3 regions of the Paraburkholderia sp. Ac-20336 genome follow, and region 3 is predicted to be linked to each of the others. Evidence: riboswitches for the same ligand, from Rfam matches in the RefSeq annotation. Region 3 holds a riboswitch; each other region holds the start of a gene.
The links. A riboswitch is a leader RNA that binds a small molecule or an ion and turns the genes downstream of it on or off. The one in region 3 is predicted to bind cobalamin.
Positions count from the first base shown of each region.

Region 1: linked by a shared signal. The riboswitch ahead of cobW (cobalamin biosynthesis protein CobW) and the one ahead of GXB81_RS29800 (TonB-dependent receptor) in region 3 are both predicted to bind cobalamin.
Region 2: linked by a shared signal. The riboswitch ahead of GXB81_RS21490 (HoxN/HupN/NixA family nickel/cobalt transporter) and the one ahead of GXB81_RS29800 (TonB-dependent receptor) in region 3 are both predicted to bind cobalamin.

Region 1 is NZ_JAAGPS010000155.1:2,836-14,613, forward strand. It holds gene GXB81_RS27480 (CHASE2 domain-containing protein) at 1-339, shown strand, start outside; gene GXB81_RS27485 (DUF4136 domain-containing protein) at 427-1,053, shown strand; gene bluB (5,6-dimethylbenzimidazole synthase) at 1,227-1,889, opposite strand; gene GXB81_RS27495 (cobyrinate a,c-diamide synthase) at 1,873-3,198, opposite strand; gene cobO (cob(I)yrinic acid a,c-diamide adenosyltransferase) at 3,202-3,804, opposite strand; gene GXB81_RS27505 (cobalamin biosynthesis protein) at 3,801-4,373, opposite strand; cobalamin riboswitch at 4,617-4,857, opposite strand; cobalamin riboswitch at 4,937-5,217, shown strand; gene cobW (cobalamin biosynthesis protein CobW) at 5,338-6,456, shown strand; gene cobN (cobaltochelatase subunit CobN) at 6,463-10,281, shown strand; gene GXB81_RS27520 (AAA family ATPase) at 10,278-11,414, shown strand; gene GXB81_RS27525 (VWA domain-containing protein) at 11,471-11,778, shown strand, end outside.
Region 2 is NZ_JAAGPS010000085.1:20,999-32,776, reverse strand. It holds gene GXB81_RS21530 (NAD(P)H-binding protein) at 1-523, opposite strand, end outside; gene GXB81_RS21525 (Rrf2 family transcriptional regulator) at 731-1,186, opposite strand; gene GXB81_RS21520 (hypothetical protein) at 1,284-1,760, opposite strand; gene GXB81_RS21515 (DJ-1/PfpI family protein) at 2,017-2,598, shown strand; gene GXB81_RS21510 (hypothetical protein) at 2,768-3,094, shown strand; gene GXB81_RS21505 (sensor histidine kinase) at 3,221-4,987, opposite strand; gene GXB81_RS21500 (ammonium transporter) at 5,435-6,622, shown strand; fluoride riboswitch at 6,662-6,723, shown strand; gene crcB (fluoride efflux transporter CrcB) at 6,799-7,179, shown strand; cobalamin riboswitch at 7,335-7,473, shown strand; gene GXB81_RS21490 (HoxN/HupN/NixA family nickel/cobalt transporter) at 7,507-8,568, shown strand; gene GXB81_RS21485 (IclR family transcriptional regulator) at 9,025-9,861, shown strand; gene GXB81_RS21480 (MdtA/MuxA family multidrug efflux RND transporter periplasmic adaptor subunit) at 10,318-11,706, shown strand; gene GXB81_RS21475 (MdtB/MuxB family multidrug efflux RND transporter permease subunit) at 11,731-11,778, shown strand, end outside.
Region 3 is NZ_JAAGPS010000207.1:575-7,010, forward strand. It holds partial or broken gene GXB81_RS29765 (LysR substrate-binding domain-containing protein) at 1-46, shown strand, start outside; gene lgt (prolipoprotein diacylglyceryl transferase) at 83-988, shown strand; gene GXB81_RS29775 (SIMPL domain-containing protein) at 1,135-1,863, opposite strand; gene GXB81_RS29780 (EVE domain-containing protein) at 2,126-2,584, opposite strand; RNA gene ssrS (6S RNA) at 2,717-2,898, opposite strand; gene GXB81_RS29790 (cell division protein ZapA) at 3,076-3,390, opposite strand; gene GXB81_RS29795 (ATPase) at 3,387-3,746, opposite strand; cobalamin riboswitch at 3,955-4,214, shown strand; gene GXB81_RS29800 (TonB-dependent receptor) at 4,304-6,310, shown strand; partial or broken gene GXB81_RS29805 (iron ABC transporter permease) at 6,338-6,436, shown strand, end outside.

The DNA.
Region 1 (11,778 bases), on a different contig from region 3:
ATTCTGAACAACGCGATCAAGTACAGTCCGCCGGATACGCGCATCGTCTGCAGCTTTGCGAGCCTGCCGGCGGGGCCGCACCCGGGCGGCACGGCGCGGCGCGTGTCGTGCACGATCCGCGATCAGGGCTACGGCATTCCGAAGGAGCAGCAGGCCGGGCTGTTCGAGCGCTTCCGGCGCTTTCACGAGGCGGAGCGGCCGGAAGTGGGCGGCGCGGGACTGGGCATGGTGTTCGTGAAGACCGTCGTGACCCGTCACGGCGGCGGTGTCGAGGTCGTCAGCGCCACGGGCGAGGGCACGGCTTTCACGATCTGGCTGCCCGCGCTCGACGACGCCTAACCAACGCGTAAGCGGCCGAACCGATCGCGCCGCGCCCGTGTCCTATCCGATTGACCCGAGAGCGATCCATCCAAGAGAAACGAGGAAATGGCAAAAGTCTTCTATCTTTGCGCGGCACTGGCCGCGGCGAGCCTGACCGGCTGCGCGGGCCCGAGCGCCGACGTGCACGTCGCGCGGCCCGACCCTGCCGCCGCCGCGCTGCAAGGCGAGCCGACCTATGCGATGGCGCGCACGCAGCCGCAGGAAGGCAGCACCGATCATCCGCAGGCGGAGAAGCTGGTGCGCGACGAGCTGGCGAAACACGGTTTCGTCGATAGCGACGGCAAGCAGGCGCATTACCGTGTGTCGATGGCGTACAGCACGCGCCTCGCGTCGGTCGGCATCGGCGGCAAGGATTGCGAGCCGGCCGACTGCGGCGACTCGGGCGGCGGGCTCGGTGCGCTGATGTTCGGGCGCGCGTACCGCCATACGCTGACGCTGCGCTTCTTCGACTACGCGAATGGCGAGGAGCGCTACAAGGTCAGCGCGGTGTTCGTCGATCGCAATGCGGACCCGCTGCATGCGCTGCCGCTGCTCGCGAAAACGGCGCTCGCGAAGCTGCCGTTCGACGAACCGGCCGACTGGCGCGTGAAGCTGAGCATCGACAAGACGAGCGGCGCGGCGAGTGTGGAGTCGATGAAGCCGTTGCAGCCGTTGCAGCCGTTGCAGCGTTGAGGCAACGCTGAGGCAGGGATAGGCTTTGGGCTAACGGCTCTGTTGGGTTGGGGCTGACGGGGCTGAGCCTGGGCTTGGGCCGGGTCGGGACGAAGTCGAAACGAGGCCCAAACCTGGTTCATCCAGACCCGGCTAAAGCGGCAAGCCGGGGCCGCCCCGGCCTTGTGCGCGCCTTACTCGCGCTCCACAACATCACCCTGCGGCCAGCAGTTTTCGAACACACAATCGGCAAGCGGCAGACGGCTCGCCCAGCGCTCGGTTTCGAGCATCGGCTCGCTGTAAAACCGGTCGACGTGGCCGAGGCACAGAATCGCGACCGGCCGCGCGCCCGCGGGCATGCGCAGCAGCTCGCGCACCGCCTCGACGTCGAACAGCGACACCCAGCCGAGCCCGAGCCCTTCCGCGCGCGCGGCGAGCCACATGTTCTGGATCGCGCACGCAACCGAGGCAAGGTCCATCTCCGGCAGCGTGCGGCGTCCGAACACGTGCCGCTCGCGCCCGTCCATCAGCGCGATCACGAGCAGTTCCGCGCATTCGAGCATGCCCTCCACCTTGAGCTTCATGAACTCGTCGCGGCGCTTGCCGAGCGCGTCGGCGGTGGCGAGCCGTTCGCGCTCGACGATGTCGTGCAGGGCCGTGCGCAGGGTTGAATCGGTAATGCGCGCGATGCGCCACGGCTGCATGAAGCCGACGCTCGGCGCGTGATGCGCGGCGTCGAGCAGACGCCGCAGCACGGCGGGATCGACCGGATCGGCCACGAAGTGGCGCATGTCGCGGCGTTCGTAAATCGCGCGATATACCGCGTCGCGCTCGGAATCGTCAAAAGGCTGCGCCATGGAACAGGGCGGCCGTGAAGGCCGGGTTGGAAGGCCAGTAGGCGTGCATATAGGTTGCCACAATCGGGCCCACGCGATAAACCGCCTCGCCGGCGGCGTCGCTGTGCGCGCGTGTGGCGAAGCGCAGCGGCGCGAGCGGCGTGCTGAGCTTCGAGTAGTGGAACGTGTGGCCGGTCAGCGGGCCGTGCAGGCTGTCGATCTGCTGCATGCCGAGCGCGGCGAAGCGCTTTTGCAGCGTCGCGTGACCGGGCACGAGGCCGAGCATGGGCGTGCTCGTGCCGTGCGCGTCGGTCAGCCGGTCGAGCAGATAGAGCATGCCGCCGCATTCGGCGACCACGGGCTTGCCCGCCGCGACGTGCGCGCGGATCGACGCGGCGCTGCGCGCGTTGCCGGCCAGCGTCGCCGCGTGCAGCTCGGGATAGCCGCCCGGCAGATAGAGCGCGTCGATGTCGTCGGGCAGGGCTTCGTCGGCGAGCGGCGAGAAGTCGTGCACTTGTGCGCCGAGCGCTTCGAGCAGCGCGACGTTGGCCGGATAGATGAACGAGAACGCGGCGTCGCGCGCTATCGCGATCCGCTTGCCTTCGAGCAGGCGCGGCAAGACTTCGGGCACGGGCGAGTCGAAGTCGACGGCCGGCGGCAACTCGGCGAGCGCGGTTGCCGCGAGCGTATCGGCCGCGTGCTCGAGGCGCGCGTCGAGGTCGTCGATTTCGTTCGCCTGGTGCAGGCCAAGGTGCCGGTCGGGCAGCGTGATTTCGTCGCTCGCGGCGATGTGCCCGCACCAGTGCAATTCGGGCGGCAGCGCTTCCTGCAGCATCTGCGCGTGGCGCGCCGAGCCGACGCGATTCGCGAGCACGCCATGAAACGGCAGTTCGGGCCGAAAGCGCGCGAGCCCGAACGCGAGCGCGCCGAAGGTCTGCGCCATCGCCTGCGCGGAGATCACCGCGAGCACCGGCACGCCGAACGTCGCGGCGAGATCGGCGCTGCTCGGCGTGCCGTCGAACAGGCCCATCACGCCTTCGATCAGGATCAGATCGGCCTCGGCCGCCGCCTGCGCGAGCAGGTTGCGGCACGCGGTTTCACCGACCATCCACAGATCGAGCGACAGCACCGGCGCGCCGCTCGCGCGCGCGAGGATCATCGGGTCGAGAAAGTCCGGGCCGGTCTTGAACACGCGCACGCGCCGTCCGAGCCGCCGGTGCAGGCGCGCGAGCCCCGCCGTGATCGTGGTCTTGCCCTGGCCCGAGGCGGGCGCGCTGATAAAGAGCGCGGGACAGGCCGGGCGGCGCGTCGCTTCGGGCGCTGACGGCATCGCTCAGAACTCCACGCCGCGCTGCGCCTTCACGCCCTGCTCGCGATACGGATGCTTGATCGCGCGCATTTCGGTGACGAGATCGGCGGCTTCGATCAGCGCGTCCGGCGCATGGCGGCCGGTCACGACGACGTGCAGCATCGGCGCGCGCGCGTTGATGACCGACAGCACTTCGTCGAGCGGCAGGTATTCGTACTTGAGCACGGTGTTCAGTTCGTCGAGGATCACCATCTGATAGTCGCCGCTTTCGATCATCCGGCGCGCCTCGTCCCAGCCCTTGCGCGCGGTGGCGATGTCGGCGTCGCGGTTCTGGGTGTTCCAGGTGTAGCCGTCGCCCATCGTGACGAAATCGCAGTGTGCGATCGCGCCGAGAAAGTCGCGCTCCGAGGTATGCAGCGCGCCCTTGATGAACTGCACGACGCCAAGGCGCATGCCGTGGCCGAGCACGCGCACGGCCATGCCGAACGCGGCCGTGCTTTTGCCCTTGCCGGTGCCGGTGTTGACGATCAGCAGGCCTTTCTCGACGGTCGCGGCGGCCTGTTTCTTTTCATGGCCCTCGCGGCGGCGTTCGGTCATGCGTTGATGCGATTCGGGATCGGTTTTCATCGAAGGTCCTGTTGGGGAGTGTCGGGTTGGGTTGGAGCGGTGTCGGCGTCGCTGCTGGCCGAGGCGATCGCGACGGTAACGCCGTCGTGCACGGTCTTGGGTACGAGCAGGCGCGCGGGCTGTGTGGGCGATGCAGCGGCTGACGCAGCCGCCAGGGTCTGCGCCGCGAGCAGCGCGCAGGGTTCGCAAACGCCATCGACGCCGAGATGCGTTTGCGCGGCCAGCGACGGCGTGGCGACCGGCACCGCGGCGATCTGCTCGCGGCTGAACACCTGCAACGGCAGCGCATGACGCGCGCAGAATTCGCGCAGGCCCGCTTCGTGGGCCTTGGCGTCGAGCGTGGCGACGGCGTGAATCTGTTCGAAAGAAGCGACGCACGTGTGCGAGCCGAGCGCGGCGCGCACCGCCGCTTCGATCTGTTGCGCCGAACTGCCGAGGCGACAGCCGATGCCGACGCCGAGCGTCTTGCCCGGGCGTCCGGTGTGTCGAGCGGCATCGGCTTTGGCTTCGGCATTCGCGTCAGCGCAAGAGGCCTCGTGCCCGGCGCTGGCGAGCGAGGCGCGCGTCATCGCGGCATGCAAGGCAAACGCCTCGCGGTAATGGAAAAAGGGCGGCTGCCTGCAAGGGCGCACGCGGCAAGGAAGATCGAGGTCATGCGGTACTGCGAATCCGGGCTTGGACCATCGCGCGGCGCGTTGCGTTTTCGCGGCGAAAACCCCGTGGAAAAACGCCACGCTTGGCGCGGCCATGCTTGAACGCCATCACATCCGTTCCCCGCGGATTCCGGCGGCCGGCAGCGCAGCGATGAACGCGGCGCCGCCTCCGCGTCTGGCCGGTATCCGGGCTGGCGGCCTCACGCGCTTTGCCTTCCCGTCCGGATTCGTCGGACAGTGGCGCGAAAAACGCATGTGCGACGCGGCCGGAACGGCGCTCGCGTCGCAGGTCGCTTACCGTTGCGGGGACAGCACAGATTGAACGCATGACGCGCTGCCTGTTTCCCGTTTAACTGCACACGCGAGTGCATGTGCGGGCACCAAACGCGCGCATACGATAGCACATGGCGCCCCGCCGGATAAGCGCGCGCGGCGCTTCACGCGGTGTCCTTTCCTTGACTGCGCATGGCCGTGGGCCTACACTCGCACGCACTTCTGGTGCTCGCGCGCGCATCCATGCGCGTGCAGTTAAACGGGAAACAGGGAGCCCACCTGCTCTGGAACGGGCCAACCTGTGCTGTCCCCGCAACGGTAAGCGAAAAGCGGTATCGGCTGCATGGCCGGCCACCGCGGAGCCGGCTTCGATGTCCACGCGCAAGGCTGCGTCGGCATATCACCACTGGTCGAGAAACCACTCGGCCGGGAAGGGGAAGCGGCGCTTTCGCCAGCCCGGATACCGGCCCGAAGATGCAGGACGGACGCCACGGGGATGCGGCGTCGCGTTCACGACCTCACTTTCCGCTTTCTGTTTTCCGTTGTCGCGGCAACGCCGGCGCTCGTTCCGGCATGCGCGGCGCAACGCCTTCGGATGAACCTCACGATGCAAACTCAATTGCGCAAGATCCCCGTCACGATCGTCACGGGCTTTCTCGGCAGCGGCAAAACCACGCTGCTGCGGCACATTCTTCAGCATGCGGGCGGCAAGCGCATCGCGGTGATCGTCAACGAGTTCGGCGAACTCGGCATCGACGGGGAGATCCTCAAGGGTTGCGGCATCGGCTGCGATGAAAACGGCGTCGAAACCGAAGGGCAACTGTATGAACTCGCGAACGGTTGCCTCTGCTGCACCGTGCAGGAAGAGTTTTTTCCGGTGATGGAAAAGCTCGTCGAGCGCCGCGGCGAAATCGATCACGTGCTGATCGAAACCTCGGGTCTCGCATTGCCGAAGCCGCTCGTGCAGGCGTTCAACTGGCCGCAGATCAAGAGCAGCTTCACGGTCGACGCGGTCGTGACCGTCGTCGATGGTCCGGCTGCCGCGAGCGGCCAGTTTGCCGCGAACCCGGTCGCCGTCGATGCGCAGCGCAAGGTCGATCCGAATCTCGATCACGAATCGCCGCTGCACGAGCTGTTCGAAGATCAGTTGTCCGCGGCCGATCTCGTGATCCTGAACAAGACCGACCTCGTCGACGATGCGCAGCAGCGCGCGGTCGAAGCGCTGATTCGCGGGGAGATTCCGCCGCAGGTGAAGATCGTGCGCGCGCAGCAGGGCCAGCTCGATCTGCACACGCTGCTCGGGCTCGAAGCGGCTTCGGAAGAGACGATCCACCTGCGCCACGATCATCACGGTTCCGCCGACGATCCCGACCACCACCACGACGAATTCGATTCGGTCGTCGTGGAAGCGCGCGTGTCGTCGCGCGACGCGGCGATCGCCGCATTGCAGACGCTTGTCGAAGGCCACACGATTTATCGCGTGAAGGGCTTTGCCGCGTTGCCGGGCGCGGCGATGCGCCTCGTGATTCAGGGCGTGGGGCGGCGCTTCGACAGCTATTTCGACCGGCGCTGGCAGGCTGGCGAAAATGACGGCGGCGCGCACGCCGGCAGCCGTTTCGTGCTGATCGGCGAAGACCTCGATCAGGCCACGCTGCAACGCGCGTTCGACGCGGCACTCGACGCCGCCGCTCCTGCGCCCGCGAGCGTTGCCGCACACCAGGCGTAAGCGCTCATGCATCTGCTACGCACGACGCCGGGCGGTTTCGTCGACGATACGCAGGGCGTGATCCGTATCGATCAGCAGCCTGCCGATATCGTCGTGCTCAGTTCCGCCGACACCACGCTGTCGCTGCTCGCGAGCGTGGTTCCGCGTCTCGGCGACGGCTTCCCGAGCCTGCGGCTCGCCAACGTCACCTATTTGCGGCAGCCGGCGTCGGTCGATTTCTATCTCGACGACGTGTTGCAGCATGCACGCGTCGTCGTGGTCGATCATCTCGGCGGCGAGGCTTACTGGCCGTACGGCATCGAGCAGGTCGTCGCGCTCGCGCAGCGCAGGCAGCAAACGCTTGCGATGTTTTCCGGCGATTTGCAGGAAGACCCGAACCTGCTCGCGCGCAGTACCGCGAGCGCCGAGCTGTGCCATCAGTTGTGGCGTTATCTGCGCGAGGGCGGCCCGCAGAATGCCGAGGCGTTCCTGCGCTGCATCGCCTATCGCGCGCTCGATTGGGGACGCGAGCCCGAGCCGCCGCGCGCGTTGCCGGCCGCGTCGCTCTATCATCCCGCGCACGACACGCCGACCATCGCCGACTGGCAGGCGCGCTGGCGCCAGGACGCGCCTGTGGTCGCGATTCTGTTCTACAAGGCGCATCTGCAGGCTGCCAATACCGCGGTGTTCGATGCGCTGATCGACGCGCTCGAAGCGCAAGGGCTCAATCCGCTGCCGCTCGCGATCACGTCGCTGAAAGATGCGGTGAGCCGCGAAGTCGTGCAGTCGCTGTGCGCGCAGCACGATGCTGCACTCGTGCTCAATACGACCGCGTTCGCCGCGTCCGCGATCGACGACCCCGAGCCGCTCGCGCTGGCCGGCGACGCGCCGGTGTTGCAGGTGATCCTGAGCGGCGGCAATCGCGAGGACTGGCTCAAGGACAATCACGGCCTCAATTCGCGCGACATCGCAATGCATATCGCGCTGCCGGAAGTGGACGGCCGCATCATCACGCGTGCGATCAGCTTCAAGGGGCTCGCCTATCGTTGTCCGCATACCGAGGTCGACGTGGTCCGCTATCAGCCCGACCTCGAACGCGTGCGTTTTCTCGCCGAACTGAGCCGCCGCTGGTGCCGTCTACGTTCGCTCGACAATGCGGACAAGAAGCTCGCGCTGATTCTCGCGAACTATCCGATGAGCGAAGGGCGCATCGGCAATGGCGTCGGGCTCGATACGCCGGCTTCGGTGGTCGGCATTCTGTCGATGCTGCGCGGCGAGGGCTATCGTGTTGGCGAATTGCCCGAAAACGGCGCTGCGTTGTTGCAGAAACTCACCGAAGGCGTGACCAACGATCCGGTCGTGCGCGATCTGCGTCCGGCCTTGCAAAGCCTTGCACTCGACGACTATCTCGCGCATTTCAACGCGCTGCCGGCGAGCGTGCGCGATGCGTTGAACGCGCGCTGGGGCCCGCCCGAGCAGGACCCGACGCTGCGGCGCGGGCGCTTCATGATCGCGGGCTGGCGCTGCGGGCACGTATTCGTCGGCATTCAGCCCGCGCGTTCGCGCGAGCAGGGCGATTACGCGAGCTATCACGATGCCGAACTCGTGCCGCCGCATGCCTATCTCGCGTTCTATTTCTGGCTGCGCCGGCAGTTCGGCATCGACGCGGTCGTGCACGTCGGCAAGCACGGCAACCTCGAATGGCTGCCCGGCAAGAGCGTCGCGCTGAGCGAGGCGTGCTGGCCCGATCTGATTCTCGGGCCGATGCCGCATCTGTATCCGTTCATCGTCAACGATCCGGGCGAGGGCAGCCAGGCCAAGCGGCGCACGCAGGCGGTCATCGTCGATCATCTGATGCCGCCGCTCACGCGCGCCGAAAACTATGGACCGCTGCAGGATCTCGAACGCCAGGTCGACGAATACTACGAAGCGCTGATGGTCGATCCGCGCCGCGCGAAGCTGCTGCGCCGCACGATTCTCGCGACGATCGTCGAGCACCGCCTGCACGAGGAACTGAGCCTCGCCGCGCCGAATGGCCAGGATGATGAAGACGCGCTGCTCACGCGCGTCGATGCGTGGTTGTGCGAACTGAAGGAAGCGCAGATTCGCGATGGTCTGCATACGTTCGGGCAATCGCCGGCCGGCGTGCAGCGGCGCGATACGCTGCTTGCGCTCGGGCGCTTTCCGATCGGCGATGGACAGGGGCGCAGAGCGGGGCTCGTCGACGCGCTGGCGCGCGATCTGCGTATCGATCATCTGTTCGATCCGTTGACGGTCGATTGGGCCGCGCCGTGGGACGGTCCGCGCCCGGCCGTGTTGCAGCGGGTCAGCGACGCGCCGTGGCGGCATTACGGCGATACGCGCGAGCGGCTGGAGATGCTCGCGGCGGAGTTGTTGCTCGGGGTGTGTGGTGTGGGCAGCGATGAAGCGGATGGCGCGCGTGCGGCTCCATCGTTTGAGAGCAACTTGCCGCAAGCGGCGCTAGTTATCGAACGTTTGCGCGACGACGTGCTGCCGCGTCTCGACGCCTGTGGCCCGCAGGAAATGCTGCAACTGAAGCGCGGCCTCGAAGGCCGTTTCGTGCCGCCGGGGCCGAGCGGCTCGCCGTCGCGCGGACGGCCCGACGTGTTGCCGACCGGCCGCAACTTCTATTCGGTCGACACGCGCGCGGTGCCGACGCAAGCGGCCTGGGCGCTCGGCCTGAAATCCGCGCAGCAGCTGATCGAGCGGCATTTGCAGGAACATGGCGATTATCCGCGCGCGATCGGCCTGTCGGTATGGGGCACCGCGACGATGCGCACCGGTGGCGACGATATCGCGCAGGCGCTCGCGCTGCTTGGTGTGCGGCCGAAGTGGGCGCCGGGCAGCCATCGCGTGACCGACTTCGAGATCATGCCGATCGAAGCCTTCGACCGTCCGCGTATCGACGTGACGTTGCGTGTGTCCGGTTTCTTCCGCGATGCGTTTGCGAACGTGATGCATCTGTTCGATGCGGCCGTGCAAGCCGTCGCCGAACTCGACGAACCCGAAGCGTTGAATCCGATCCGCGCGCGCGTGCAGCGCGAACGCGATGCGCTGATCGCGCGCGGCATGGAGCCGGCCGAAGCGCGCAAGCGGGCCGGCTGGCGCGTCTTCAGCGCGCGTCCCGGCGCGTATGGCGCGGGTGTGCAAGAGATGATCGACTCGCGCCACTGGCAGACCGACGCCGATCTCGCGAACGCGTATCAGGCATGGGGAGGTTACGCGTACACGCAGAAAAGCGCGGGCGAGGCAGCGCAGCACGCGTTCGGCACGCGTCTCGCGGCAATGGACGTGGTGCTGCAAAACCAGGACAACCGCGAGCACGACGTGCTCGACTCGAACGACTATTACCAGTTCCAGGGCGGCATGGTCGCGGCGGTACGGCATCTGGCCGGCCAGCAGCCGAGCGTCTATCACGCCGATCACAGCAATCCGGCCGCGCCGCGTGTGCGTACGTTGCGCGAGGAGATCGCGCGCGTGATCCGCTCGCGGGTGGTCAATCCGAAATGGCTCGATGGCGTGAAGCGCCACGGTTATAAAGGCGCGGCCGAGATCGCGGCGACCGTCGATTATCTGTACGGCTACGATGCGACCGCGCGCGTGGTCGCGGATCATCAATACGCGCTCGTCGCCGACGCGTATCTGAACGATGCCGATACGCGCGCGTTCATGCAACGGCACAATCCGCATGCGCTGCATTCGGTCTGCGAGCGTCTGCTCGAAGCGATGCAGCGCGGGCTGTGGCAGGCGCCCGGCGACTATCGCGCACAGGTGGAGCAGCATCTGCTCGCGAGCGAACAGCAGATCGAAGGAAAGCAGAGATGAATGGGGTGACGCGAGAGGCGGGCGAGATAAGCGGCGTGGATACGGTATCGGGCACCGCATCGGGTTCGGCCCGGCGGCCGGTTTTTCCCTTTGCCGCACTGATCGGCCAGGCGCCGTTGCAGCAGGCCTTGTTGCTTGCGGCGATCGATCCGGGCCTCGGCGGTGTGCTGATCAGCGGGCCGCGCGGCACGGCGAAGTCGACCGCGGCGCGCGCGCTCGCCGAATTGCTGCCGGAAGGACAACTCGTGAATCTGCCGCTCGGTGCGAGCGAGGATCGGCTGATCGGCACACTCGATATCGAAACTGTGCTGCGTGACGGCGCGGTGCGCTTCTCGCCGGGGCTGCTTGCGAAGGCGCATCGCGGCGTGCTGTATGTCGATGAGGTCAATCTGCTGCCCGATGCGCTCGTCGACGCGTTGCTCGATGCGGCGGCGAGCGGCGTGAATACCGTCGAACGCGATGGCGTATCGCATAGCCATGACGCGAGCTTCGTGCTGATCGGCACGATGAATCCCGAAGAGGGCGAGTTGCGGCCTCAACTGATCGACCGTTTCGGTTTGATGGTCGAGTTGCGCAACGCGTTCGAGCCGTCGACACGGCAGGCGATCGTCAAGGCGCGGCTCGCGTTCGATCATGATCCGGCGGCATTTTGTGCCACTCACGCTGAGCAGCAGGCCGCGTACGTGCAGCGGATTCGCGCGGCGCGCGCGGTGCTGCCGCAACTCTCGTTCGACGACGCCGTGCATGCGCACGTGAGTGCGTTGTGCATCGACGCGGCCGTGGACGGTTTGCGCGCCGATCTCGTGATGCTGCGCGCGGCGCGTGCGCTCGCGGCGCTGGAGCAGTCGGCTGCGGTGACGGTGGAGCATGTGGATCGGGTGGCCGAGGCGGTGCTGCTTCATCGGTGGCGTAAGCATGAGCATGAGCCGCGTGCCCGGCAATACGATGAATCGGAAAGCGATGCGCATGAGAGTGCGGTGCATCATCGGCAAGATACTTTGGCCAGTGATTCGCACCATTCGAGCGAAGCTTCGCCATCTTCCGCTGATACTGACTGGGGCTATCTGCCACCCGAGCCGACCGCGGCCGTGCCGGTCAAAAGCGTGATCCCGCTCGGCGCAAAAAAACGCTGAGCCATCGGAAGGGCGCCGCCGCTGACTCGCGCAGCGGTTTTCGATGGCGGCATGGCATGGGTGCGGGTGTACGCAGCGCTGCGCGCGGCGAGCCGGGCCGACGCATTGCGTGGACGCCGACGCTTGTCGCGATGCGCGAGCGCACGCTGCGTCGCGAGCATCTGCGCTTCGTGCCTGAAGTGCCGCGCGGTGGTGTACTGCATTGCTTCGTGCTCGATTGTTCGGGGTCGATGCTGGCCGGTCGGCGGCTCGCCTTGGCGAAAGGCCTGTTGATCGCGCTGTTCGACGAGGCCAGCGCGATGCGCGCCGAAGTCGTGCTGATCTGCTTCGGCGGTGCGGGAGCGGACGTGCGTTTCGGTCCGGC
Region 2 (11,778 bases), on a different contig from region 3:
CGCCCGTGCGGAACTTGCCCGTGCGCTCGCCCGGCGCGATCAGCGCGGCTGGGGCGAAGCACGTCCAGTCGAGATCGCTCACGCCGCGGTAGTAGTCGAATGCGTCGCGATGCGCAAGCGCAATGCCCTTGTAGGCGTCCGGAAAACCGGCGGTGTCGACCAGTTGCTTGCCCGGCGCGACTTCGAGCGAACCCGCGCCGCCCACCACCACGAGGCGCTTGATCCCCGCCGCGCGCACGCCCTCGACAAGCGCATGGGCCGCCTTCGACAGCACCGCGAGATCGCCTTGCGGCGGCGCATACGCGCTCGCGACGACGTCGTGATCGCGCACCGCCGCGCCGACGCTCGCGGCGTCGAGCAGATCGGCCTTCGCCGCGTGCAGATTCGCGACGCCAGCCGGCACGCGTGCCGGATCGCGCGCGAGCGCCGTCACCTGATGCCCGCGCCGCGTGGCTTCCACGGCGATCCGCGAACCGATCATGCCAGTCGCGCCGAACAATGCGATCTTTAGTTGCTTGCTCATGTTGTTGACTCCTGATGCGTTATATGTAACTACAGTAGTTACATATTGAGTGAAAAAAAGCGGGGTGCTCACCCCGTTCTACCTCATTCGACTTCGTTCGTCTTTTCAGGCGTGCGTGCGTCACGTGTGCCGCAACACCCCTACACGCGTGCTGCGATGCTGCTTTTACCGCCGTCATGGCATGGCTTCGCCGGCCATGCCGCAACGTCATCCCCCCGCGCGCCGCTTGCGCGCCCGCTGCTTTTCCGTGCGCACGACGTCGGCGGTCGCGTCGGCGAGCGTGCGGCCGGCGAGTGCGCTCTCCATGGCCTGCTGCGCTTCGTCGACGATACCGTGCAGCACGCCCTGAATATTGCGCCCCACCATGCACGCCGGGTTCGGCGCCTCGCGATGCAGCGGAAATAGCGGCGCCTCTTCGACCGCGCGATACACGTCGAGCAGCGTGATCTGCCCGGGTGCCCGCGCGAGCAAGGCGCCGCCGCCCGCGCCCAGCTGCGAGGTGGTGAGCCCCGCTTCCGCGAGCATGCTCAGAAGCCGGCGAATCAGCGCGGGATTCGTATTGACGCTGCCCGCGATCATGTCCGAGGACAGCGGCACGCCCCCCTGCAACGACAACAGCGCAAGCACGTGCACAGCAAACGCAAACCGGCTACTCGTGTTCACAGCGAACCTGCCTCGCGGCGACAATATGTAACCATGATAATTACACTTATCGCCTTCGTCAAACGAGGCGAGCCGATGCGGGCGACCCGCACGCGGCTCATTTATCCATCTGCTTCTGCGCGTCGGACGACTCGCCCGATGCCGCCGACGCAGCGGACGCCGCCGCGTTCTGCGCCGACCACGCCTGCAGCTTGCGCCCCGCCGCCTCGAGTCCCTGCCCCGTTAGCGACGCGGCCTTGCCCAACTGCGCGTTGGCCGCGCTCGCCGCGTTCTGCAGATTGGCCTGCGCGCTCGACGCCAGCGATGCGGGGTCGATCCTGAGCGACGGCGCGGATGCGGCATCGAGCGTCTGCTGCGCGGCGGCCTTGCTCGCATCGACCTGCTGACCGACATAGCTCGCCGCCTGATCAAGCTTCTGGCCGGCGGCCTGAGCCGCGTCGTCGAGCTTGCTCGTCACCTGGCCGGCCGACGCGTCGTTCTTCTGGCACGCGGCCAGGCCACCGAAGATCAGGACCACGAACGCCGCGCGGCGCAACAGCGAAGAAAACCGCGAAGAAGAAAGAGAGGAAATCATAGGTGCCATGAACCGCCGCGAGGCGGCCCGTGCTTGCGAAGACGCGCCCATGATACCGCCTTGCCCCGCGCGCTCCGTTTTTACGCGCCATGCGCAACACCTGGCGCACGGCGCACGGCCCGAGGATCGTCGCGGTTCTGTCAACGATGATGGAGTAGACTGCCGGAGCATTGAGCAGCATCTGTCAGCATCTCCTCGCGCCGATACACGCGAGTGAACCCGGCGCGGTATTCCGTTGATCAACCGGAGGCATACGATGGCGGCAAAGAAGATCCTGTTCCTGACCGGCGATTTCGCCGAGGATTACGAAACGATGGTGCCGTTTCAGGCGCTGCAGGCAGTTGGCCATATCGTCGACGCGGTCTGCCCGAACAAGAAGGCGGGCGATCGCGTGAAAACCGCGATCCACGATTTCGAAGGCGACCAGACCTATACCGAGAAGCCGGGCCACCAGTTCACGCTGAACGCCTCGTTCGACGACACCGATCCGCACCAGTACGACGCGCTCGCGATCGCCGGCGGCCGCGCGCCCGAGTATCTGCGGCTCAATCCAAAGGTGATCGACGTCGTGCGGCAATTCGCCGAGGCGGGCAAGCCGATCGCCGCGATCTGCCACGCCGCGCAGCTGCTCGCGGCCGCCGACGTGATCCGCGGCAAGCGCATTTCCGCCTACCCGGCCTGCGCGCCCGAAGTGAAGCTGGCGGGCGGCGAATACGCCGACATTCCCGTCGACGCGGCGATCACCGACGCCAACTTCGTCACCGCGCCCGCATGGCCCGCACATCCCGAGTGGCTGCGTCAATTCCTCGTGCTGCTCGGCACGCGTATCGAGCATTGAGGTATCGCGTTCGACCGCTGGCGCGCCTGCGCGCCAGCACATGCGGCAAGCGCGGACGCAACGCCGCGCTCGCCGCCAGATCAAGCGGCCCCCTCATTTAAGATTTGTCCGATAGTTCTCGAAGCAAAGCTCCCCCATAGTCGCGGCTGCCTTGGGGAGTGCCGCTTCGATGAAACTGACCGACTGGATCGTCCTGCTTGCCGTTATCCTGATAGCAATCGCTTTTTTCTGCGCGCGCCGGCCCGGCGCCTGGTCGCGCAACACCCGCTCGCGGCAAATAAAGGGCACGCGCCTGCTGCTACAGGCCGCGTGCTCGCTGTGGGCAGCGAGCCTGATCGTCGCGCAAGGCTTTTTCAGCGTCGATGGCTTCGCCGGCCTGCGGCCCGCGCCGATCGAGGCGCTCGCGGGTGGCGCGGTACTACTCGCCTGCGGCTGTTACTGGTCGATACGCGGCACGAGGCTGCTCAAACCGCGGCGCATCTTCGCGGGCTGCTGAACGGGCACTGGGCGGACGATCGGACGAGCACCGCGCGGGCCGCAGGGCCGCCGGCAGCCTCGCGCCGCGTTCCTGACGCTCTTCTCCTGCCGCTCTCCCGCCTCTCCCTCACGCCGCTCTCGCGCCCTACCGGGTCCCGATCCCCCGCTGCACATCGATCGCGGACGCAGGCGCGGACAGCCTCGCATCGCCGCCACCGTCGCCGGCCTTCGCCCACTCGCGCGTCTCCCTCTGCGCGAGACTGCCCGGCGAATCGCGGCTCGCGAGAATCCCGGCCGCATCGGCAAGCACCCGCGCACCGGCTGCCCCAGCCCCCGCTTCGGGCAGCGACAGATAAAACGTCGTCCCGGTTCCTTCCTTCGACTCCGCCCACACGCGGCCGCCGTGCCGCTCGACCATGCGCCGCACGAGCGCGAGGCCGATGCCCTCGCCGGCCGTCGCGTTGCCGTGCAGACGCTGGAACGCGTTGAACAGACGCGGCAGCGCGACCGCCGGAATCCCGAGGCCGTTGTCGCGCACGTAGAAGATGCGCAGCGACTGCACGCCGGGCGGCGCCGGCGTCGTGCCGATTTCGATGCGGCCTTCGCGCGCCGGCGCCAGATAGTTGACCGCATTGCCGACGAGGTTCGCGAAGATCTGTTCGAGCGCGGTCGGATCGCCCCACACCGCCGGCAATTCGCCGAGCGTCACGCGCGCGCGCCGCGCGCGGATCGAGCCCTGCATCGCATCGACGACGCGCTGCACGATGTCGCGCACGTCGACCTTCTGGCGCCGGTATTCGACGCGGCCGACGCGCGAGAGCCGCAGCAGCGCGTCGATGATGTGCGACGAGCGCAGCACGGCCGTCTGCAGATAATGCAGCGCCTCGCCGACGTCCTCGTCGATCACGCGCTCGATGCGTTGCCGCGCGCCGGCCGTGAGCGTCGATTCGCGCACCGCCGCGCGCAGTTCGTCGCAGGCGCGGATCAGTTCCTTCGAAAAGCCCTGCAGGTTCACGAGCGGCGCGCGCAGATCGTGCGACACGCTGTAGATGAACATCTCGTTTTCCTGGGTCTGCTGCCGCAGCGTCTCGTTGATGCGCGCGAGTTCGGCCGCGCGGCGCTCGAGGTCCGCATGAAAGCGCGCCTCGATGCGCTCGGCTTCGAGCAGACGGCGGCTCGTCTCGTGCAAGGTCAGGTCGAGCCGCGCGATCTCGTCGCGGCCTGCGCCGATCGGCGCAAGCGGCTCGTTGCTGGCGAGGCGCCCGGCGTTGTCGGAAAGCTGCGCGAGCCGGCCGCGCACGCCGCGCGTGAACAGCCACACGGCCATCGCGACGAACAGCAGCGAGCCGAACGCGGCCGCGACGATCAGCGATTGCTGACGGTCGCGCGCGGCGTCGGCGGCATTCGAGCGCAGCATGTCGAGGCGCCGCTCCTCGGCCTGGAACGCGGTCACCTGCAGACGAAAATGGTCGAGCACGTCGGCCTGGGCGAGATCGTGGAAGCGCGCGAGAATGTCGGCGCGGCGCCCCGCGTGCATCAGGTCCTCGATCCGGTCCGACCATTGGCGATACGCCTGCACCGCCTGGCGCACCTCGACCACGCGCTCGACCTGCGCCGGATTGTCGGCGACCAGCTCGGCCAGTTGATCGATGCGCCGGTCCACGTCGACCCATACCGCGACCGGCGTCGTGAAGCGGACGTCGTTGGCAAGCACGGCGCCGCGCAGCGCGACCGATTCCGACAGCACCGGGTCGAGAATCGCGGTGCTCTGGCGCAGCACTTCCTCGCTGTGCATTGCCCAGCGCTCGGCTCGCGCCGTATCGGCCTGCGCCTTCACGAGTCCGGAGAGCAGCGCCAGTTCGAGAACGGCGGGAATCGCGATCAGCAACAGGCCTTTAGTGGTCAGTCTCATGCGTACGCATTGGTGGGAATGGCCGGCGGATCGTGCACGGAATCGGCACATTATGTCGGCGTTTGCGCGGGAAGACAAAGCGGGCCGCAGGCCGGGCCGCACGGGAAGCCGGCGCGAACGCGACGCGAGACACGCCGCCCGGCTGTCGGGCGCCGTATGCGCCGCATACACCGCAGGCGCCTCATGCGTCAGGAATCCAGATAAAACTGTAATAGAAATCGAAGATTATGCCCCCGGCTGGATCATTCCCGCCGCCATCCGGCGCGCATGCACTTTTTTTGTGCCTGTTGTCGCTATTCAGGTGCAAAGTCCAGCCCACGCGGCACGGTGCGAAATCGTGTGCAAGTCCATCCCGGTGCCTGCTTGCACCGCACCGGCGCCGCCGGCACAACTTTGGCCCACTTCTTGCTCACATAGCGCACTTTTTGGCATAAGCGGGACACATCGATGGAAAGTCTGAAATACGGCGCCGACACCGAGTTTCTTCTGCTCGGCGCCGCCATGGTGCTGGCGATGCACGCGGGCTTCGCGTTCCTTGAACTCGGCACGGTGCGCAAGAAGAATCAGGTCAATGCGCTCGTCAAGATCCTCGTGGATTTCGCCGTCTCGACGATCGCGTATTTCTTCATCGGCTACACGATCGCGTACGGCGTGCAGTTTTTCGGCAGCGCCGCGTCGCTCGCCGAGCACAACGGCTACGGGCTCGTGCGCTTCTTCTTCCTGCTGACGTTCGCCGCCGCGATTCCGGCGATCGTCTCGGGCGGCATCGCCGAGCGCTCGAAATTCAACCCGCAGCTGTTCGCGACGTTCGTGCTGGTCGGCTTCGTCTATCCGTTCTTCGAAGGCATCGCGTGGAATGACCGCTTCGGCATTCAGGACTGGCTCACGCAGGCGTTCGGCGCGCCGTTCCACGACTTCGCGGGCTCGGTCGTCGTGCACGCGTTCGGCGGCTGGGTCGCGTTGCCGGCCGTGCTGCTGCTCGGCGCGCGCCACGGCCGTTATCACCGCGACGGCGGCATCGCCGCGCATCCGCCCTCGAACATTCCGTTTCTCGCGCTCGGCGCATGGGTGCTGACGGTCGGCTGGTTCGGCTTTAACGTGATGAGCGCGCAGACGCTCGACAAGATCAGCGGCCTCGTCGCGGTCAACTCGCTGATGGCGATGGTCGGCGGCACGCTGAGCGCCTGGTTCGCCGGCCGCAACGACCCCGGCTTCACGTACAACGGCCCGCTCGCCGGACTCGTCGCGGTATGCGCGGGCTCCGACCTCATGCACCCGCTCGGCGCGCTGGTGACGGGCGGCATCGCCGGCGTGCTGTTCGTCTATATGTTCACCTGCGTGCAGAACCGCTGGCGCATCGACGACGTGCTCGGCGTATGGCCGCTGCACGGCCTGTGCGGCGCGTGGGGCGGCATCGCGGCCGGCATCTTCGGGATGCGCGCGCTGGGCGGCATGGGTGGCGTGTCGCTCGGCGCGCAGGTGCTCGGCACGCTCGGCGGCATCGTCGTGGCGGTGCTCGGCGGCACGCTCGTGTATGGCGTGATCCGCATGACCGTGGGCCTGAGGCTCGATCAGGAAGAGGAATACAACGGCGCGGATCTGTCGATCCACAAGATTTCGGCGACGCCGGAGTGAGCCGGGGTGCGCGTACAAATGCGCACACCGATGTTAGACTGCGCGGCTGGAGATGGCATTCTCCCTTAACCGCCCTTGGGGCTGATGATGCCTGCTACGCCCGGTCATGCGGACGCGGCATCGTCTCGCCCGCATGAACCGGTTTGTCGACACACTCCGGTTTCCGATCCTCTTCCATGTATTGGTCCTTTCTCGCTGTCGCCATCGGCGGCGCACTCGGCTCGCTGTTTCGCTGGTTCCTCGGCATTCGCCTGAACGGCCTGTTTAGCGGACTGCCGCTCGGCACGCTGGCCGCCAACGTGATCGCCGGCTACATCATCGGCGTGGCGGTCGCGGGCTTCGCGCGCGTGCCGCAACTCGCGCCGGAATGGCGGCTCTTCGTCATCACCGGTTTGATGGGTGGTCTCTCAACGTTCTCGACCTTCTCCGCCGAAGTCGTGCAACGCCTGCAGGACGGACGGCTCGGCTGGGCGGCCGGCGAAGTCGCGATTCACGTCAGCGCCTCGCTCGCGATGACGATCCTCGGCATCGCAACGGTGTCGCTGCTGTCGCGCTGAGCAGCCGGCTCGACACTCGCTCGGCACCCGCGCAGTACTCGCGTGCGGACATGCGTGCCGCCGCCCGAAAAACCCAACCGGGAGCGAAACCGGAACCCGTTCGACGGTCTCGCCGACTCTCGCGGCCGGCGCAGAAATCGACTTTTCAGTATCGGCGATGTATAAGCCCACAGGGCCTACGCCTCAACACGGACACAGCGGGAAGCCGGTGAGATTCCGGCGCGGTCGCGCCACTGTATCGGGGGAACCTGTTTCACCCCGGAGTCAGACCTCGCTATGTCGTCTTTTCCCAACCTGCACGGAACGCGCAATTCCTGGAGATTCAACATGCTTGATCGACTCGTCGAGATTTTCAACGATTCGGATTCGAGAGTCCGCAGCAAATTATTCGGCATCTACGGCGTGCTGATCGCCATCAACCTGCTCGCGTGGCTGTGGGCGATCGTGGCGTTCCACCACTATCCGGTGCTGCTCGGCACCGCGCTGCTCGCGTACGGATTCGGCCTGCGCCATGCCGTCGACGCCGACCACATCGCCGCCATCGACAACGTGACGCGCAAGCTCATGCAGGAACGCAAGCGGCCCGTTGCCGTGGGCTTCTTTTTCTCGCTCGGCCATTCGAGCGTGGTCGTGCTCGCGTCGGTCGCGGTGGCGCTCGCGACCACCGCGATCCAGGGCCGCTTCGACAACTACAGGGAGATCGGCGGCATCGTCAGCACGGCCGTGTCGTCCTTTTTCCTGTTCGCGCTCGCGCTGATGAACTTCCTGATTCTGCGCGGCATCTACCGCGCGTGGCGCCACGTGCGCAATGGCGGCGCCTATGTCGACGACGACTTCGACATGCTGCTCGCGAATCGAGGCTTCATCGCGCGCCTGTTCCGGCCGCTCTTCCGGCTCGTGACGCGTAGCTGGCACATGTATCCGATCGGCTTTCTGTTCGGCCTCGGCTTCGACACCGCCACGGAAATCGGCCTGCTCGGCATCGCGGCGACGCAGGCGGCCAAGGGGCTCTCGCCGTGGGCGATCATGGTGTTTCCGGTGCTGTTCAGTGCGGGCATGTCGCTCGTCGACACGCTCGACGGCCACCTGATGCTCGGCGCCTACGGCTGGGCGTACGAAAGGCCGCTGCGCAAGATCTACTACAACATGACGATCACGCTCGTCTCGATCGCGGTCGCGCTCGTGATCGGCGGCATCGAGGCGCTCGGCCTTCTCGCGGATCAGCTGAACCTGAAAGGCGGCATCTGGGACGCGATCGGCGCGCTCAACGATAACTTCGGCATGCTCGGCTACATCATCATCGGCATCTTCGCGCTCAGCTGGCTCGTGTCGGCGGTGATCTATCGCGTGAAGCGTTTCGACGAGGTGCAGACCAACCCGCAGGTCTGAGCGTACGAGAGCGGAAAGAAAGCGGAAAAGAAAAAAAGGCGTCACGTTGCCGTGACGCCTTAAAAGTTCTAGCCATTCCGAGGGCCGTGCTAGAACCTGAGAGACGGTATTAAAGCAAAAGCAGCGGGGGTTAAAAGCGGTGCCTGAAAGCAGACTTCGAAAGCATTCGCCGCCGAGCCCCTTGCATTCCCGCGCGATACGGGCAACGGGAACGATACGGCCGGCAACCTTTCTGGAAGATTCCATCTTTCGAAATAATGTTCCATTTTTTATGATTATGCTGACTAAGTCAAGCAAAATCCGAATCCAGGTCGTTCCGGCAACTTTTTCCGATAGAATCGATTTGTCACAAACAAAACTGAACTGGTGCCACGGCTGGAAGATGCCCGCCGTCTTCCGTAGACCGGCCGTCGACGGGGGACGAACTCAGAATCTGAAATACAGTTCCAAAAAACCATGAAACGACCTACTCCGATCCCGAGCGCAGCGGTCGTCGCCAAAGACCGGGACGGCTCGGGCGACGAAGTCACCGCCCTCGCTCGCGGCCTGACCGTGCTGCGCTCGATTGCCGCCGCGAACGCGCCGCTGAGCAATCGCGAACTCGCCGAACTCACCGGCATTCCGAAGCCGACGGTCTCGCGCATCACGGCGACGCTGGTCAGCGCCGGCTTCCTGCTGCGGCTGCCCGACAGCGAACGCTTCGTGCTGACTTCGTCGGTGCTGGAGCTGAGCAACGGCTTTCTGCGCAATTTCGACATCCGCGCCCGCGCACGGCCTTTCCTGATCGAACTCGCCGAGCGCACCGCCCTCTCGGTGCATCTGGCCGTGCGCGACCGCTTCGACATGGTCGTGATCGACACGATCCGGCCGCGCTCGGCGGTGCTCGTGTCGCGGCTCGAAATCGGCTCGCGCATGAGCCTGACGCGCACCGCGGTCGGCCGCGCCTATCTGGTGGCGCTCGAGCAGCCGGAACGCGAAGCGTTGCTTGCCGGTCTGCAGACGGCCGAAGGCAACGAATGGGGCTACATCGGCGGACGGCTCGAAAGCGCGATCGAGGACACGCTGGAGCGCGGCTTCGCGATCGCCACCGGCGAGTGGTACGACGGCCTCAATGCGATCGCGCTCGGCTTCGTCGGGCCGTCGGGCGAGCGCTATGCGGTCAATTGCGGCGGCGCGGCCGACCAGTGCCCGCGCGACTGGCTCATCTCGCATGCCGCGCCCGCGCTGCTCGAATGCATCGGCAAGATCGTGCTCGAAGTCGGCGGCACGCCGGCGCGCCGGCTCGACACCTGAGGCACCGAGACAGACACCGCGACAGGCACGGCGAAAAGCACCGCGGCCGGATGCGCCACCAGCCGGCGCACGCGGCCGACGGCGCCCGGCGAGGCGCCCCTTCACACCAGGCCAACAATTTCCCAACATCCTGTAACCTTCGTAATTAAACGAAAAATAGGCGGCTGGACTGTTACAGAGACCGCAACGTACGATCACGCATCCCGTCGCGGGATACACGCGCATCTGGCCGTTTTTGCCGTCGAAAACGGCGCCGCGCGCGCCGTGGTGATTCCGCATTGCGTTAACATCTCTGTCCCGCGCCTCGGGTAGCATCGCGTTGCGCGACGCACCCGCAACCGAACGCAACCTGACGCAACCGCAGCCGCCTGTCATGCCGTCCACGTGTCGCCGCCCTGCGGGCGCGGCAAACGCGCGAGCGGCGCACATCAAAAAGCCAGCCACCCGACCGAACCGATGGACGAACAACAAAAGCACCCGGAAAACCAGCGCCCCACCGCTTCCCAACCGTCGGCAAGCGGCGCGCAACATGGCGCGCCCGGCGCGGTAAAGCGGCATCGCGGCCGCACCATCGCACTGATCGTCGCGGTTCTGGTCATTCTCGGAGTGGTGCTATGGCGCTGGCATCCGTGGGGCGGCGCGAGCGGCGCCAGCGCCCCGGCCGGCGCAAGCGGTGCGCGGGGCGGTGGCCGCTTCGGCCGCGGCGGTCCGAACGCGATGGCGAACATGGCGCAGCCGGTGCACGTCGCCACCGCCACGCAAGGCGAGATGCCGGTCGTGCTGACCGCGCTCGGCACGGTCACGCCGCTGGCTACCGTGACCGTGCTGCCGCAGCTGAGCGGCGTCCTGCAGGACGTCTATTTCAAGGAAGGCCAGATGGTCAGGAAGGGCGACGTGCTGGCCCAGATCGACCCGCGCCCGTACGAGATTTCGCTGCGCAACGCCGAGGGCACACTGGTGCGCGACGAGGCGCTGCTCGCCACCGCGCGCCTCGACCTCAAGCGCTATCAGACACTGCTCGCGCAGGACTCGATCGCGAGCCAGCAGGTCGACACGCAGGCATCGCTCGTGCGCCAGTACGAAGGCACCGTTAAGTCCGACCAGGCGAATGTCGACAGTTTCAAGCTCGACCTCATCTACGCGCGCATCACCGCGCCGGTGTCGGGCCGCGTCGGCCTGCGCCAGGTCGATCCGGGCAACTACGTGACCTCGGGCCTCGCGAACGGCATCGCGGTCATCACGCAGTTGCAGCCGATCAGCGTGATCTTCACGACTTCGGAAGACAACCTGCAGCAGATCATCCAGCACACGCAGAACGGCGAACAGCTCTCGGCCACCGCCTACGACCGCAGCAACACGCGGCCGCTCGAAGTCGGCTCGCTGAAGACGATGGACAACCAGATCGACACGACCACCGGCACGGTGCGTCTGCGCGCGCTCTTCGATAACAAGGACAACGGGCTGTTCCCGAACCAGTTCGTCAACACGCGCCTGCTCGTCGACACGATCAAGGACGCCGTCATCGTGCCGACCTCGGCGGTGCTCAACGGCTCGATGGGTCCGTTCGTCTACGTCGTGAAGGACGACAACACGGTCACGGTCCGGCCGGTCAAGCCCGGTCCCGTGGACGGCGAGCGCACCAGCATCAAGTCGGGCCTCGCGCTCGGCGAGCGCGTCGTGATCGACGGTTCGGACCGTCTGCGCGAAGGCTCGAAGATCACGATTCCGGCCGAGCGTCCCAGTGGTGCATCGGGCGCATCGGGCGCGCACGCTGCGGTCGGCGCCTCGGGTGCTTCCGCCGCGCATGCGCATCGCGGCAGACACGCGTCGCAGGCTGCGCAATAAAGTAAAAGGCACGGCACTTACCGCATGAATCCATCCCGCGCTTTTATTCTGCGTCCCGTCGGCACCGCGCTG
Region 3 (6,436 bases):
GCCGCGCGCCGAGCGCGGCGACGCTGCTGTAAAACCTCTGCTGTAGAAGCATTCCTGAACCTGAACTGCCCATAACCACACGATGCTTATTCACCCCAATTTCGACCCCGTCGCCATTCATCTGGGGCCGCTCGCCGTGCGCTGGTATGGCCTGATGTACCTCGTCGCGTTCATCGCGGCGATCGTCGTCGGCCGGCTGCGGCTGCGTTTGCCGTACGTCGCCGCGCAGGGCTGGAGCGCGAAGGATATCGACGACATGCTGTTCTACGGCGTGCTCGGTACGATCCTCGGCGGCCGGCTCGGCTACGTGCTGTTCTACAAGGCGAGCTTCTACTTCGCGCATCCGCTCGACATCTTCAAGGTGTGGGAAGGCGGCATGTCGTTTCACGGCGGCTTTCTCGGCGTCACGCTCGCGATGATCCTGTTCGCGTATCAGCGCAAGCGCTCGTGGCTGCAAGTCACCGACTTCGTTGCGCCGATGGTGCCCACGGGCCTCGCGGCGGGGCGTCTCGGCAACTTCATCAACGGCGAGCTGTGGGGCCGCGTGACCGATCCGGCTTCGCCGTGGGCAATGCTGTTTCCGGGCGCCGCGCCCGACGACGCCGCATGGCTCACCGCGCATCCGCAACTGGCCGCGCAATGGCATCTGAACGAAGTGTTCGCGCAATATCACATGCTGCCGCGGCATCCGTCGGAACTGTACGAGATCGCGCTCGAAGGCGTGGCGCTGTTCTTCGTGCTGATCTTCTTCTCGCGCAAGCCGAAGCCGCTCGGCGCGATTTCCGCGATGTTCCTGATCGGCTATGGCCTCGCACGCTTTACGGTCGAGTTCGCACGCGAGCCGGACGATTTCCTTGGCCTGCTCGCAATGGGTCTGTCGATGGGGCAATGGCTGTCGCTGCCGATGATTCTCGCGGGCATCGGCCTGATGGTGTGGGCCTATCGACGCGGGCGCCGCGAGCCGGCGCAGGCGGTGAGCGCGAGCTGAGCCTTGGGTCGATGCGGTTGATCCGTCGAGCCGCGCGCCGCGGTTTGCCTTGTCTTGTCGGGCAGCGTGGCGGTCGGCGCGGCGGGTCTTTAGAACCTTTAGAGTTTGCAGGTATGTGTGTTTGCGCGTTTGCGTTCCCGCGCGCGTTACTTCATCTGCACCGATCCCGACACGTTGACCGTCACCGTCGACGTGCCGCCTTCGAGCGGCATCGGCGCCACGCTCTTCGCTTCGGCGCCCATGGCACGCGCGCTCATCATCATGACCGGGCGCGGCATGACGCCGCCGTGATTCACATTGACCTCGCGGATCGAATAGCCATTAAAGCCGAATGCCTGCGCCGACGAAGCGGCCTGTTCGCGGAACGATCGGATCGCCTCGCCGGTGAGCTTCTGCTCGGCGGCACGCTGCGCTTCCGGCGACAGCGAGAAACTCACGTTGCCGACCTGCATGATCGATGCCATCTGTCCCGCGAGCTTCGATGCCGAACCGAAGTCGCGGGATTCGAGCACGACTTCGGCGCGGCCGCGCCACGTCGAAATGTGGCCATCGCGATCGGTGGACGGGAAGATCGAGAATGCGCCCGTGCGCGCCGTTACGCCGCTGACGCCGCGCGCCTTCTGCAAGGCGGCGTCGGCGCGCTCGTTCAGCGTGGCCGTGAGCGAGGACGGATCGCTCGCTTCCTGCTCGTAAAACAATGTGATGTCGACGACGTCCTGCGGGACTTCCGCGCTCGCCTGCGCATTGAGCGACAGCACGCCCGCGGGCTGCGGCATGACGCTTTGCGCGCGCGCGAGGGTCGGGGTCAGCGCGAGCGCGACAGGCGCGGTGCAGGCGAGAGCGAGTGCGAGGGCCCGTGCGGCTTGTTTCGTCATTGTTGAACTCCTTGTTTGAACAGGTTGTGCACGTGTGACACAAGTGACATGTGATGGCGTAGGGGTTGCGGGTTCTCTTTCGCGACGGGCTGGCTCGCCGGCCAGGCGAAGCCCTTCAATGAGCCCTGCAACACGCGTGTCCGATCATTAGGCGCGACTCGCGTTGTCTTGGTTCCCTAATTCGGCGTTATCCGCCATGCGGAGAACAACACGGTGCGTTCACCCGTTCGTCATAAGTCACGAACGAACGCCGGATATGCCCTTAAACAAGCTGTTTTGTGATGAAACGCCATTCGGCTTCGGTCACCGGCGTGATCGACAGACGGTTGCCTTTGGCGAGCACACGCATGTCCTGCAACTCGGCATGCTCGCGCAGCGCAGCAAGCGGAATCAGCGGAATCTTCTTTTTGAACACGACGTCGACGAGCATCCAGCGCGGCGTTTCCTGCGACGACTTCGCGTCGTAGTACGGACTCTTGTTATCGAACTGGGTCGGGTCAGGATACGCGGTGGACGAGACTTCCGCGATGCCCGCAATGCCAGGCTCGGGACAGCTCGAATGGTAGAAGAGCACGCCGTCGCCGATCTGCATGGTGTCGCGCATGAAATTGCGTGCCTGATAGTTGCGCACGCCGGTCCACGGCAACGTGCGATGCGGTGCGTTGGCGAGATCGTCGATGCTTGCTTCGTCCGGTTCGGACTTCATCAGCCAGTAGCGCATGAATCGAATTGAACGTGAGGGATTGAACGACGCGCGCGAACCGGTACATGCAAAAGGCACCTGAAAACAGCACCAGAAAACGCAGCCCAAAAGAAAAACGGCATCGAACCGAAGTACGATGCCGTTCCAGATAAGGTCCCCGCCTTAGCCGCTAGGCCGGCATCCTGAACCGGGGGTTCAGAATTGGTCGCAGTTAGCAACACTTCGGGTACATCAGACAGAGTGACGCGCACGCCCGTGCTACAAATTTCCGCAACCGTGCACATGGCATTGGTTCAAGGAATATATGACCTTGGCGAACCAGGCAGGGAAGCTAAACCGATGAAGCTACAGCAGTTCAAACTTTAACAGAAGAACTCAAACGCTTGCGAGAGGTGCTCATGTGCTTTACCAACACCGCACACCCGCTTTGCAAAAAAGTACTGCGTTTCAAGCTACTTCGTTGAATTCACGACCGGTTCGACATTGGGTTCGAAGCCGACTGTGACCGCTTACTGCAAGCTGTACTGTTCAATCACAGTACCGAGCTGTTCGTTCATTTGCTGCATTGTACGCCGGATTTCTTCAGCGGGAAATGCTTCTCCGTGTCGCACGCTGTTTTGCAGCTTAAGCAGTTCCGATGCCAGCGACAGCGCGGCCATGACGGCAATGCGATCCGTGCCGCGCACGTTGCTGCCGTTGCGGATTTTCTTCATTTCCGCATCGACGCGTGCGACCGCTTCGAGCAGGGCGGCTTCGGTTTCCGGCGAGCAGGCGAGACGATACGGTACGTCGAGAATCGATACTTCGATCTGCTTGGTGGTCATGCGTTTTCTCCGTGGCGGCTCACGTCGCTTTCCGCTTCCTCGGGTTCGGGTTGAGCGGAGTCGAGCAGATCGAGCTGGTTATCCGGTTCGCTGCTCGCGCGGGCACGCGGCAATTTCTCGAGAATCGCATTCAGGCGCACCTGAGCGTCGTCGATCTTGGCGGAGAGCGCATCGCGTTCCGCCTGCAGGGCATCGCGCTCCCCGCGCAATTGCGCGAGTTCCGCATGCGTGGCTTCGACTTCGGCACGCGTGTGCGCGAGTTGTTCTTCGAGCGCGAGCCGCGCTTCATGGTGGCGCTGGCTGATCGCAATCAGCTTGCCGATGTTCTGGGAGAGTGATTCGAGTTCGGTGAGCATGTGCTGCGTCCTCTAAAGACCTCGCATTTTAGCGCGGAATGTTACAGGTTCCGACAATTGTCTCGTTTCGAGACGTAACAACTTGGCTTTATGCAAGCATTTTCCCGACCATAAGATGAAAAACCGCTCGTCGATCGGACAATAACCTGCACTCAACGGCACGGCTCGCGCAGGGATTGACCTTTCTTGACGCTCGCCGGGGTCGCTCCTAAACTGGCCGCACTCTGGTGCCCGCGCGCGCTTTTCGGCGCGCGCAGTTAAACGGGAAGCAGGGCGCGCGCGGGGTTCGACACCGGCACGCGCGAACCTGCGCTGCCCCCGCAACGGTAAGCGACCGCACTCGTCATGCAGGTCGGTCCTGATTGCAGGTCGAAGCCGAGCCTGCAAGTGTGCCACTGCGCGTTACGCGTGGGAAGGCGGGGCCGATGTGTCGCAGCCCGGATACCGGCCAGAGGGAGAGGACGTCCCCCGCGAAAACGTTAAACATCGGGGGCGCCTCGTTACGCGTCGGCCTGCGGGGAAGCGGGCTGCGCACGCTATCCACAGGACTCTCACCCATGCTGTCCCCCTTCGCCCGCGCGGCGCTGCTCGCGTTCGCGGGTCTGCCGCCCGTCGTGCATGCGCAGACTGCCGGGACCACGGCTGCCGCGTCGGCGGCGTCTTCCGTGCCGGCCGATGTTGCATCGCCCGTTGCTTCGCCGGCTGCTTCGTCGGCCGCATCATCGGCTTCAGCTTCGAGCGCGTCCGCCGAGGCGAATACCAATGCCGATGCCGATGCGAACACCCGCGCGACCCCGCCGGCCACCGTACTCTCGCCAGTCGTCGTGACCGCCGAGCGCGGACCGCAGGCACTCACTGACACGATCCCGCCGACCACGCTGTTCGATCAGCAGGACATTGCCGACACGACCGCGACCGATCTGCCCGGCCTGCTGCAACTCGCGCCCGGCGCGCAAATCTCGCGTACAGGTGGCCCCGGTTCGACGACGAGCCTCTTTTTGCGCGGCGCGTCGTCGACGCAATCGCTGGTGCTGATCGACGGCGTGCGCGTCGATTCGGTGAGCCTCGGTTCCGCGCAACTCGCGCAGATTCCGCTCGACCAGGTCGATCACGTCGAGGTCGTGAACGGCAATGTCTCGGCGTTGTACGGCTCGGGTGCGATTGGCGGCGTCGTGCAGGTGTTCACGAAAGATGGCGGCGATCATCCGCCGCGCTTCAATTTTTCGCTGGGCTACGGCAGTTATCACACGCAGACGCAAACCGTCGGCGTCAATGGCGCGCTCGATCAGGACGGCCGCACGACCTTCAACATCTCGCTCGCGCGCACCAAAACCGATGGCTTTTCCTCGCTCGATCCGCTGCAAGCGCCCGGCGCGAATCCGAACGCGAACGGCAATCTGAACGAGAGCCTCTCGGCATCGCTGCGTCACAAGTTCAGCGACAGGTGGGACGCCGGCGTCACCTATTTCCAGTCGAACGGCAACAACAGCTACGACAACGCCTATGGCGAGCCGACCGATCTGAACAACCTCTATAGCAAGGTGCGTCAGGTCTCGGTGTTCGCGAACGGCAAGCTGACCGACTGGTGGACCACGCATTTCACGGTCGCCGAGGGCGACGACCGCAGCGTGTCGAATACCAACGGCATCGACAACGGCCGCTTCGATACCGACAATCGCCAGTACACCTGGCAGAACGATTTCGCGCTGGCCGCGAACCAGAAGCTGCAACTCGGCTACGAGCATCTCGATCAGAGCCTCGATTCCGATACGTTCGCGGCGCCCAACCGTCACGTCGATTCGGTATTCGCGGGCTATACCGCGCGCTTCGGCCGCAATCAGATTCAGGCTAACGTGCGGCGCGACCAGTACTCCGATTTCGGCGGGGCGAACAGTTACTATCTCGGCTATGGCTTCGACATCACCTCGCACTGGAAGGCAACCGCAAGCTATTCGGACGCGTTCCGCGCGCCGAGCTTCGACGATCTGTACTATCCGTTGAGCGGCAATCCGTCGATCCGGCCCGAGCGCAGTCATTCGGTCGAAGCGGGTTTGCAGTACGCATCGAACCTGCTCGGCGTGGTGCGTGTCAGTGCCTTTCAGACGCGCTATACGAATCTGATCGATTACGTGCAGACGATCCCCGGCATCTATCTGGCCGAGAACGTCGGGCACGCGAAAGTGCAGGGGCTCGAAGGATCGTGGAGCGGGCATGTCGGCAAGACCGACGTGCGCGCCTCGCTGACGCTGCAGAATCCCGTCGATCTCGACAACGACGTCGACCTCGTGCGGCGCGCGCGACGCTTCGGCTCGCTCGCGATCAATCGCAGCATCGGCGGCTGGCGCGTGGGCGGCGAGTGGATCGTGAGCGGCCCGCGCGTGGACAGCACCGGCAATCTGGGCGGCTATGGCATCGTGAATCTGTCGGCGCGCTACAACATCACGAAAGCGTGGTACGTGAGCGCGCAAATCGAGAATCTGCTGAACAAGGACTATGAAACGGCCTACTCGTATAACTCGCCGCGACGCGGTGCCTACGTCACGCTTGGCTGGCAGCAGCAGTAACGCACGCACCGGCGTGAGCGCGCGCGCATGAATCGCGCGCCGGGCTCGCTGCCGGCTGCCGGCCACGTCACGCCTACCATGCGCACGATGAACGCAAGGCGCGCGGCCGCGATCTGGCTCGGACTC